One region of the Paenibacillus sp. FSL R5-0519 genome, then DNA from elsewhere that is predicted to be linked to it. Evidence: riboswitches for the same ligand, from Rfam matches in the RefSeq annotation. Region 1 holds a riboswitch; the other holds the start of a gene.
The links. Region 1 has a riboswitch for thiamine pyrophosphate ahead of MKY73_RS25080 (ABC transporter ATP-binding protein). Riboswitches for the same ligand answer to the same signal wherever they lie in the genome.
Positions count from the first base shown of each region.

Region 2: another riboswitch for thiamine pyrophosphate. It lies ahead of MKY73_RS12455 (thiamine phosphate synthase); the one in region 1 lies ahead of MKY73_RS25080 (ABC transporter ATP-binding protein).

Region 1 covers NZ_CP150234.1:5,580,549-5,585,226, reverse strand. The annotation lists gene MKY73_RS25090 (ABC transporter substrate-binding protein) at 74-1,147, opposite strand; gene MKY73_RS25085 (ABC transporter permease) at 1,320-2,123, opposite strand; gene MKY73_RS25080 (ABC transporter ATP-binding protein) at 2,110-2,877, opposite strand; TPP riboswitch at 3,054-3,156, opposite strand; gene MKY73_RS25075 (aspartate/glutamate racemase family protein) at 3,310-4,020, shown strand; gene MKY73_RS25070 (radical SAM/SPASM domain-containing protein) at 4,139-4,678, shown strand, end outside.
Region 2 covers NZ_CP150234.1:2,697,795-2,702,472, reverse strand. The annotation lists gene thiO (glycine oxidase ThiO) at 1-1,054, opposite strand, end outside; gene MKY73_RS12455 (thiamine phosphate synthase) at 1,069-1,764, opposite strand; TPP riboswitch at 1,958-2,067, opposite strand; gene MKY73_RS12450 (ABC-F family ATP-binding cassette domain-containing protein) at 2,143-3,693, opposite strand; gene MKY73_RS12445 (hypothetical protein) at 3,831-4,678, opposite strand, start outside.

The DNA of each region.
Region 1 (4,678 bases):
TTCTTTCAATCCTCTTACTTTCCGATCCCTTTCTTTTAGTCATTTTCCTTCATTCCTTGTGGCTTTTCTTTACTTACTCTCCTTGCAGATTAATAAAAGCATCCTCGGCTTTCACCGATTCAGGAATCATTTCAGTTGCAACGAGCCATGCACGTACATTCTCCCACGATTCCATTTCCTGCCGACCAAACGGTTGACCTTCTTCATTCATGAGCGGCAGTAGAATAGCCAGGCTTTTGGTTTCGATCTTCGGGTCAAGCGGAGACGTTTCATTCTCATGAGCGAGCAAAATATTCAAGGCCTCTTCTGGATGCTCCGTCACATATTTCTGTCCTTCCTGGATCGCTTTGACGAACCGGGTCAGTTGTTCTTTTTTGGCTTCCATACCAGCTTCACTTGCGGTCAGGACCAATTCATAATAATCAGGCACGCCATAGTCGACAGGATTAATCGATTTCATGGCATGGCCTTCTTTCTCCAAAATCAATTGTTCATGGTTAATAAAACCACCCATAATCGCATCCGCCTGTCCAGAAGCCAGGGAAGGAATCAGATCGAATCCAACGTCGACCAGCTTCATGTTATCCGGGTTGCCACCATCGTGGCTGATCATCGTACGTACCATCGCGTCATACAGCGGAATCGAAGAATAGCCAACAGTCTTTCCTTCAAGGTCTTTGGGTGAACGCACGTTGCCATTCGCTTCGGTCAACAGATGTACGAGCGGGTGGCGAACAACAGCAGCAATGGAACGTACAGGAATGTTCTCACTACGCGCGAGCAAGATTTGAGGCTGATAGCTTAGAGCCAGATCGATTTTACCGGCAGCAACCAGTTTGAGTGAATCATTGGTATCCGCAGGCATCTGAATGTCGACATCCAGACCTTGGTCTGCAAAGTATCCTTTTTCCTGAGCTACATAGATGAAGGAATGTACTGCATTGGGGTACCAGTCGAGCATGATGGACAGTTTATCTTTGGTATCTGATGCTGGTTCTGTTACAGTCGAGTTTGCTTGCTGTGCATTGGTTTCCGAATCTGTTGTTGGCGTGTTTTTGCCAGCACCCGTGGTGCCGCATCCGCTAACGATCAGCAACAGGCTTATGAGTATAATGGGAAGCAGGGAGTATATACCTTTGTTAGTCATAAATGAAGTTCCTCATTTCATCGTTTGGGTTTGTAGAAAATGGACAGCAGCATGTTAACGGACAAAGTGACAATGTACTGATTAAAGTTAGCTGCTGGAATGGTGCATAAGTTATGTTGTGTAGAGCGTAATTCCTGTAGTAACATCTAAATTCTCTCTACATTTTATCCAGCTATTTTTTCGCTTCATGGCGCCGAGTGCCAAAGCGTTTCTCCAGCCAGGCAATCAATATAAACAAAACGATCCCGAGCAGGGATAACAGCACAATAGCGGCGAACATCGCGTCCGTGTTCATGTTGCTGGACATGCGGCGGCTGAAGTATCCGAGACCTTTGCTGCCACCGAGCCATTCGCCTATCGTTGCACCAACCACGCAGTACACCACAGACATCTTTAGCCCCGAGAAGAAGGAGGGAAGTGCCAGTGGAACCTGGAGTTTGCGAAAAATATCCCACGTGCTGGCTCCCATGGTGAGCAGTAGTTCACGCTGCTCTGGATCGCCTTGGCGAAGTCCATCGTAGGTACTCACCACAATGGGAAAGAAGGCGATCAGGAACACCACCGCGACTTTGCTCCACAGCGTGTAGCCAAACCATAGGATGAAGACGGGGGACAGGGCAATCAACGGGATCGTCTGACTGATTACGATGAAGGGATATAACGCTTTTTCAATCGACCGATTCATATGCATACCAGTTGCAAGTGCAATTCCGGCACCAATGGACAAGCCAAAACCAACAACAACCTCCATCAAGGTAGCAGGCAGATGTGTAGCCAGCAGGAGGTGACGATGCTCATACAGGGAGTTGGCAATCGCCGTTGGGGCTGGAATGATGAAGGAGGGCACCCATCCCATACGCACAATCCACTCCCAGAAGACAAGCAGCAAGAGCAGGAGCCAAATAAACAGACCATAACGGTCAAGCCAACGCCTTACGTTATTCTTCATGCAGTTTCCCAAGTTATCCTCTCGCATGCAATTGTTCCTCCAGTCGTCGTCTCATCTGAACGAGCGCCGGTTCGTAGATCATGTCCGAATGTCTTGGACGTGGCAAAGGTACCATCAAATCTTGTAGCGGTTGGCCTTGGCTCCCCGGAGTTAACAGGATAATCCGATCACTGAGTAGCAGGGCCTCTTCAATATCATGCGTAATGAACAACACGGTTTTGCCCAGATCTTCCCACAGCTCCAGTAGCCAGCGATGCATCTCGCGTTTGGTTAAGGCATCGAGTGCGCCGAATGGTTCATCCAGCAGCATGAGATGGCCACCTGTCAACAAAGTACGAAGCAGTGCGACACGTTGGCGCATGCCACCCGACAGCTCGTCCGGGTAAGCATGCGCGTAGCCGGATAAGCCAAATCTGTCGAGCCCTGCCATTATGTCTGCGCGAATTTTTCCCTTATCATGTCGCCCTGGAGCAAGTTCAGCGGGGAGCATGCAATTCTCCATGACGGTTCGCCAGGATAACAGGAGGTCCTTTTGCGGCATGTAGGCCACCTGCCCCAGTCGCTTTCCTTCAGGGACCCAAGGAATTTCAATGGTTCCGTGGGTTGGCTCAAGCAGGCCTGCCAGCAGCTTGAAAAGGGTGCTTTTACCGGAGCCGCTGGAGCCGATGAGCGAGACGAATTCGCCGTTGGCTACACGCATCGACACATTGGAGAGCACGGGGGAATCCCTTTTTCCCGGGAAAGCGTAGCTCATGTTGTGAATGGTTATGTTATTATCCATCTCGTTCTGTTCCCCCTTGTTATTCCAAATTCAACTTCAAACTGCGGGATCTTTCATTACACCTGCTGATCTGCCCGCAGAACGCGAAAAAGACCCACCCATTTCCGGAGAAATGAGTGGGTCTGTAAGTTCAATTCACATTAAATTTCATCATCAACATGAAAAAATCCGCTTACTGAAAGGCCGCTCCACTTCCCTCCGCTGGTATGATCCAGATCAGGTTCAAAGGGTCCGAATCATTCGATTCGTCTCAGCCGTAAGGCTCCCCTAGTGCATTGTTCAAGATATGCAGTTGTGTGTTCAGCATATATCACATGCAAGTGGAATGTAAAGGGGGCCGTGGGTTTATTTAATGAAACAGATACGATACAATATCTACTGAATTTCTATACACTGCTTTCGGGATGTAATCAATGGAAGGGGAAGTGTAATATGAAAACGATTGGTCTTATTGGTGGAATGAGCTGGGAGTCATCGTTAGAATATTATCGAGTTATTAATGAAGAAGTGAAAAATAAATTGGGAGGATTGCATTCAGCCAAGTGCATTTTATATAGCGTGAATTTTGAAGAGGTCGAGCGTTATCAAGCTGAAGGTGATTGGGAAAGCGCTGGTGAATTATTAGGGAATGCTGCTCAGTCATTGGAAAAGGCAGGAGCAGAAATGATTGTAATTTGTACAAATACGATGCATAAAGTAATTAAACATATTGAAGAAAAAGTGACACTACCCATCGTACATATTGCTGATGCAACAGCAAATCAAATTCATAAGTCCCATATAAGTACGGTTGGTTTACTCGGCACGAAATATACGATGGAACAAGACTTTTATAAAAAACGAATTGAATTTAATGGTATTAAGGTTTTGATACCGAATGAAGAGGATAGAAAAGTTGTCAATAAAATAATATACGAGGAATTATGTTTAGGGAAAATTGAGCCCTTATCAAGGGATTATTATAAAAAGGTGATCCAAAGGCTGGTTGATGATGGAGCTGAGGGAATCATATTAGGTTGCACCGAAATTGGATTATTAGTAAAAGTAGAGGATTCAGAAGTTCCCTTATTTGATACAACATATATCCATGCGATTGAATCTGTTCATTTGGCACTAGCCAAATCATTTGACTCAACCCGATAAACCCGTTCTCTGATTTACCTTGGCTCATGAACTCGATATAATAGGGATGGGCCGTACAGGCCGGATCACAAAATGCAGGTGGGATTGTTCTCCCTCCTAGGCAGAATGGGGACCCAAGTTGAAAACGTTCAAAAAAGTATATATTGAGATCACAAGTATCTGCAATCTGGCTTGCAGCTTCTGTCCGCAGACACAGCGTGCCAAAGGATTCATTGACCCTGAAGTCTTCAACAATATACTGGAACAAGTTAAACCACATACCAATCATATTTATCTACATGTCAAAGGCGAACCCTTGCTGCATCCCAAAATAGATCTGCTGCTTGATTCCGCACATGAGAAGGGACTCAAGGTGAACATTACAACGAATGGTACCCTGCTGCCCAAGACTCAGCATAAACTGCTTGGAAAACCGGCGCTGCGGCAGATGAATTTCTCTCTGCACAGCTTTGACGGGCATGAAGGTTCAACCGACCGTGACGGATATCTGAGCAACATTCTGTCTTTTGTACATGAGGCGGTGAAACACAATGTCATCATCTCATTCCGGCTATGGAATCTGACGCAGGATAACTTCACGAATGCTCAGATGAATCGTAATCGGGAGACCCTAGAAGTGCTGGAACGTGAGTTCAATCTGGATTTTCACATTGAGGAA
Region 2 (4,678 bases), 2.9 Mb from region 1:
TATAAGGCAGCCCATCTGGCGTTGCCGGTCTTACACCTGCCCACGCTCGCTTAAATTGCGCTTCTTTCATCCCGGGTACCCAGTGGGTAGCCGCTGTTAGCAGCTTCTGAACACCCTGTACAGAAACATTCAAATCCGTTCTGCCCGGCAGACTGGTTGCCCCGAGCCAAACTTCGCCATTGGCTTTGGGAACAATATAGACATCCTCTGCATAAACCGTTCTGTCAGGTCTGTACCCTGCATGTTCATCTGAGAACTGAACAGCAGCTATTTCTCCTTTTACCGACCACACAGGTAAGCTCAGATTCACATGTCTCATCAATGCTTCACTCTGTAATCCAGCCGCTATAACGACATGTTTGCACGTTATCTCACCGATCGATGTGGTGATCCCCTGCACGCCGTGTTCGTTTGCTTGTACATTTATATCCTGTATGTCCTCCATAAACCGCGCGCCCATGGCTTGAGCAGATTCCGCATATGCCCTAGTTAGATGGACAGGAAGGATTTCACTCTCGTATGGTCTGTAGTAGGCTCCGTATGTATCTCTGTTAAGCCACGTTGCCTCCTGTTGCACAACCGAACGATCCCACCACACCTCATCAACAGACAAACCGGAATTTCGATTGTTCTTATAGCGGCTTAATTCACTGTATGATCGAAAAGGGGTCAAGAATCCATGGCGTTGCAGGCCGACCTCTACCCCACTGAGGGTATCCATTATCCCTTGTTGCTCAATAAGTAACTGTCTACTCTGCCTGGCAAGCTTAGCCATCAAAGGATGAGCAAAATCCTCACTATCTGGCGCCAGCATTCCAGCCGCTGCGCAAGAAGTGCCTCCCGCAATCGCGGAACGCTCCAGCAACAAAACACCCTGTCCACGGGAAGCAAGCTCATACGCAATGGCACAACCAACGACACCTCCGCCTACAATAATCGTTTCTACATGAATCTTATCCGGATTATCAGGTACACTTTTGCTTCTTGATTCCGTTTCAGAGTTCAGTTGATGACTGAAATGATTCCTGTTCTGACCCGTTACGATCTCATTCATCCTCTTATCTCCTTTCACCGGCTTAGACTTCCTGTAGCAACGATAGCCTGCCTTAGTGATGCAGCTGCCCGATCCGGGGAATCGCTCGACCATACATTTGAGATCACGGCGACTCCCTGTGCCCCAGCAGAGCGAATCGCGTCGATGTTTCCCGGCTCTATGCCTCCGATCGCGATGACAGGAATGGAGACACCTCTGCATACTTCATCAAGAGCATATAATCCTCTTGGTTCTAGATCTGGCTTGCTGTTGGTCGCGAAGACATGCCCAAAGAAAAGGTAATCAGCTCCCTGTTCTTCAGCGATTTTTGCCTCATCGATGGAATGAACAGATACACCCAGACGATATCGCTGCATTTTGCTTATGACAGCAGGGTTGTATTTACGTATCGCATCTTGCCCCCAATGAACACCGCCATAGAGATCATTCTCTGAGGGCAGTTCTGAACCATTGATAACGATGCGACAAGATGGAATACCAACATTACGCATACTTTCAGCCCAACCGATCTTGTCTTGCCATGTAAGTTGTTTCTCTCGTATGTGAATATAGTCCACCCATGGCCAAACATCCTTGGCTGCTTTTACAAAAGATGCTCGATCTCCTGCACCCGTAGATACAACATGCAATTCAAATGATTCGTGAACATGCTCATGAAAAATTGCGGTACCCTCCCTCTCCTTCCAGGCGTGAATGCTATGAAAACACAAAAAAAGCCACTCCCGTAGGGGAGTGGCTGCGTATGAATTATAGGATCAGATCACTGACTGATGCATACAGTTCATTTCGTGCAGTACAGCTAAAGACCTATAGCCATAACGTTATACACGCAACTGCATGTTTCAATTCGCTAAGCAGACGGTTGAAATCTTTTCGAGTTGCCGTTTGCTCACGTCATTCACTGAAACGCGCTCGCCACTTCCCTACGCTGGTATGATCCAGATCAGGTGCAAAGGGTCCGGAATCGCATTCTTCCATCTCAGCCGCATCGTGCGGCCCCCCTAGTGTTCATATGAAGTTGTAGCCTATGTTACCATAGACGGATTTTTTTGTCACCGTCATTTCTGTTAAACATGGTCTCAAATCATCTAGTTTTTCTCAGACCATTCTTCGACATTCCATGTTTTGGTGACCCAACCCTCGTAAAAATCAGGTTCATGAGATACCAGTAACACCGTTCCCTTAAAATCTTGCAAGGCACGCTGTAACTCCGCTTTGGCTGTGACATCCAAATGGTTTGTCGGCTCATCGAATAAAATCCAGTTGCTTTCGCGCATCAGGAGTTTGCATAAACGAACCTTGGCTTGTTCTCCACCACTCAGCATGTTGAGCGGACGAGTAATGTGCTCATTCTTTAATCCGCAGCGAGCGAGATGACCCCGGACCTCATTCTGAGTCAAATGTGAAAACTCATTCCAGACATCCTCGATCGGCGTGATATTTCCAGCACGAACCTCCTGCTCAAAATAGGCCGTTTCGAGATAATCTCCCAAAAAGGTCTTTCCACTCAGTGGAGATATTTTCCCGAGGATGGTTTTCAGCAGTGTCGATTTACCCACACCATTACAGCCTACAATGGCAATTTTCTCACCACGTTCAATCGTCATCGTCATTTTGGGCAGCAAAGGATACGTATATCCAATTTCAAAATCAATACCCTCAAAGACCGTTTTGCTACTCGCGCGGGCATCCTTGAATTTGAACGTTGGTTTAGCCGCTTCATCCGGGCGATCAATACGTTCAATCTTGTCCAGCTGTTTCTCGCGGCTCTTCGCACGACCTGAAGTTGAAGCCCGCGCCTTGTTACGCTGAATGAAATCTTCCTGTTTCTTGATGTACTCTTGCTGCTTCTCGTACGCATCAATATGCTGAGCTTTATTCATATCAGCCATCTCCAGGAACTTGTTATAGTTCGCTGCATATCTCGTTAATTTGGCAAATTCCAAATGATAAATGACATTTACGACTTCATTCATGAATTCCGTGTCATGGGAGATTAGGAGAAATGCATGCGGGTAGTCCTTCAGGTAACGTGACAGCCATTCAATATGCTCAACATCCAGATAGTTGGTTGGCTCATCCAGTAACAGAGCTGTAGGTTTTTCGAGCAGAAGCTTGGCAAGCAGCACCTTGGTGCGCTGTCCACCACTTAGAGCTGCGACATCTCGATCAAGACCAATTGCAGACAAACCAAGACCATTGGCCATCTCTTCAACTTTTACGTCAATCAGATAAAAATCGCCCTGTTCCAGTTGTTCCTGAATATCGCCCATCTCTTCCAGCAACTGCTCCAGCTTATCTGGATCTGCATCTGCCATCTGGTCCGTAATATTCATCATTTGTTTTTCCAATTCAAGCAACGGAAGGAAAGCATCCTTAAGCACATCACGAATCGTTTTGCCTGGCGTAAGCTTGGTGTGCTGATCCAGATATCCATAACGGACCTTAGGTGTCCATTCCACTTTTCCACTGTCTTTAAGCAATTTACCGGTAAGGATGTTCATTAATGTGGATTTACCAACACCATTGGCACCAACAAGTCCTACACGCTCTCCGGCGAGTAAACGAAACGATACATTTTTAAATAACGTGCGATCTCCAAAATTGTGACTCACGTTCTCTACTGACAATAAACTCATAAGATGAGGTTGCTCCTATCTATTAGACATTACTTTTATTATGGTTCCGAACCCCTATTCTAGCACAGGTCTCGTCTTTTCTGAAAGTAATGTAAACAGTTCAGGAACTCCTTCCAAGATTTTGTCATGTTCGCAAGCTAACGATTAGAGCAGTTATATTCGAAATAGCCTTGTGCAGCTGCTTGTCTTCCGTCTGTGAACACCTCTTCGGCACGGTAACCATTACCACATGTGGAGGGATAGTAGTACTTGATACCCGTTAAAGGATCTACTCCACCTACGATGGCCGTTTTCTTCACAAGTCTGCCTCCACCAATCGCATAATTGTTGATCTTCTGGTCACCAACACCTATACCTTGGATAAAGGCCATAATCCCTGTATCGTTGATGGAGTTGTACCAATCTTCCTGTGCTATCAGGGGCATCGTAAATGTATAGGATACACCGTTCTTTCTGGCAAACTCATTATGGCGGTTAATCACATCAGCAAGATCATCCTGCACAGAAGTTACAACCCGGCTTCGTCGAACTTGTTCAAATACGCTGCTATCTTGAAGTAAAGGAATCTGTGTGGTTGAAACCAGTTCTTTTTGAAAGCCCTCCACCCATCTCCCTGCGCTTGCGTCGTAGGCATAGACATAGTCGTCCAATGTAAAGTTAATACTGTTACCGTATGAATCTGAATATGTATAAGGTTTCTTGGGACTCCATACTTGCCTGAAAGAATCTTCCCGGTTACCTGTCAACTCTGTTTCTGTGGACAACATATAATAGCCATCGTAATCCAGGATAACCACGGCAGGAATGTAATTAAACATGTTTCGAATAGCTGCGGCATCATCCTGAATCCCCATATTCAAAGCCATCGTCTGAGTAAACGTCAACAAGGCAAGCTCCTTATCCGCTTTAACAAACTTGGTTGAATCATAACCTGCTTCATCACTTTGTTTCTCATTTTGATGCATAACTGCACCTGCATCCATCA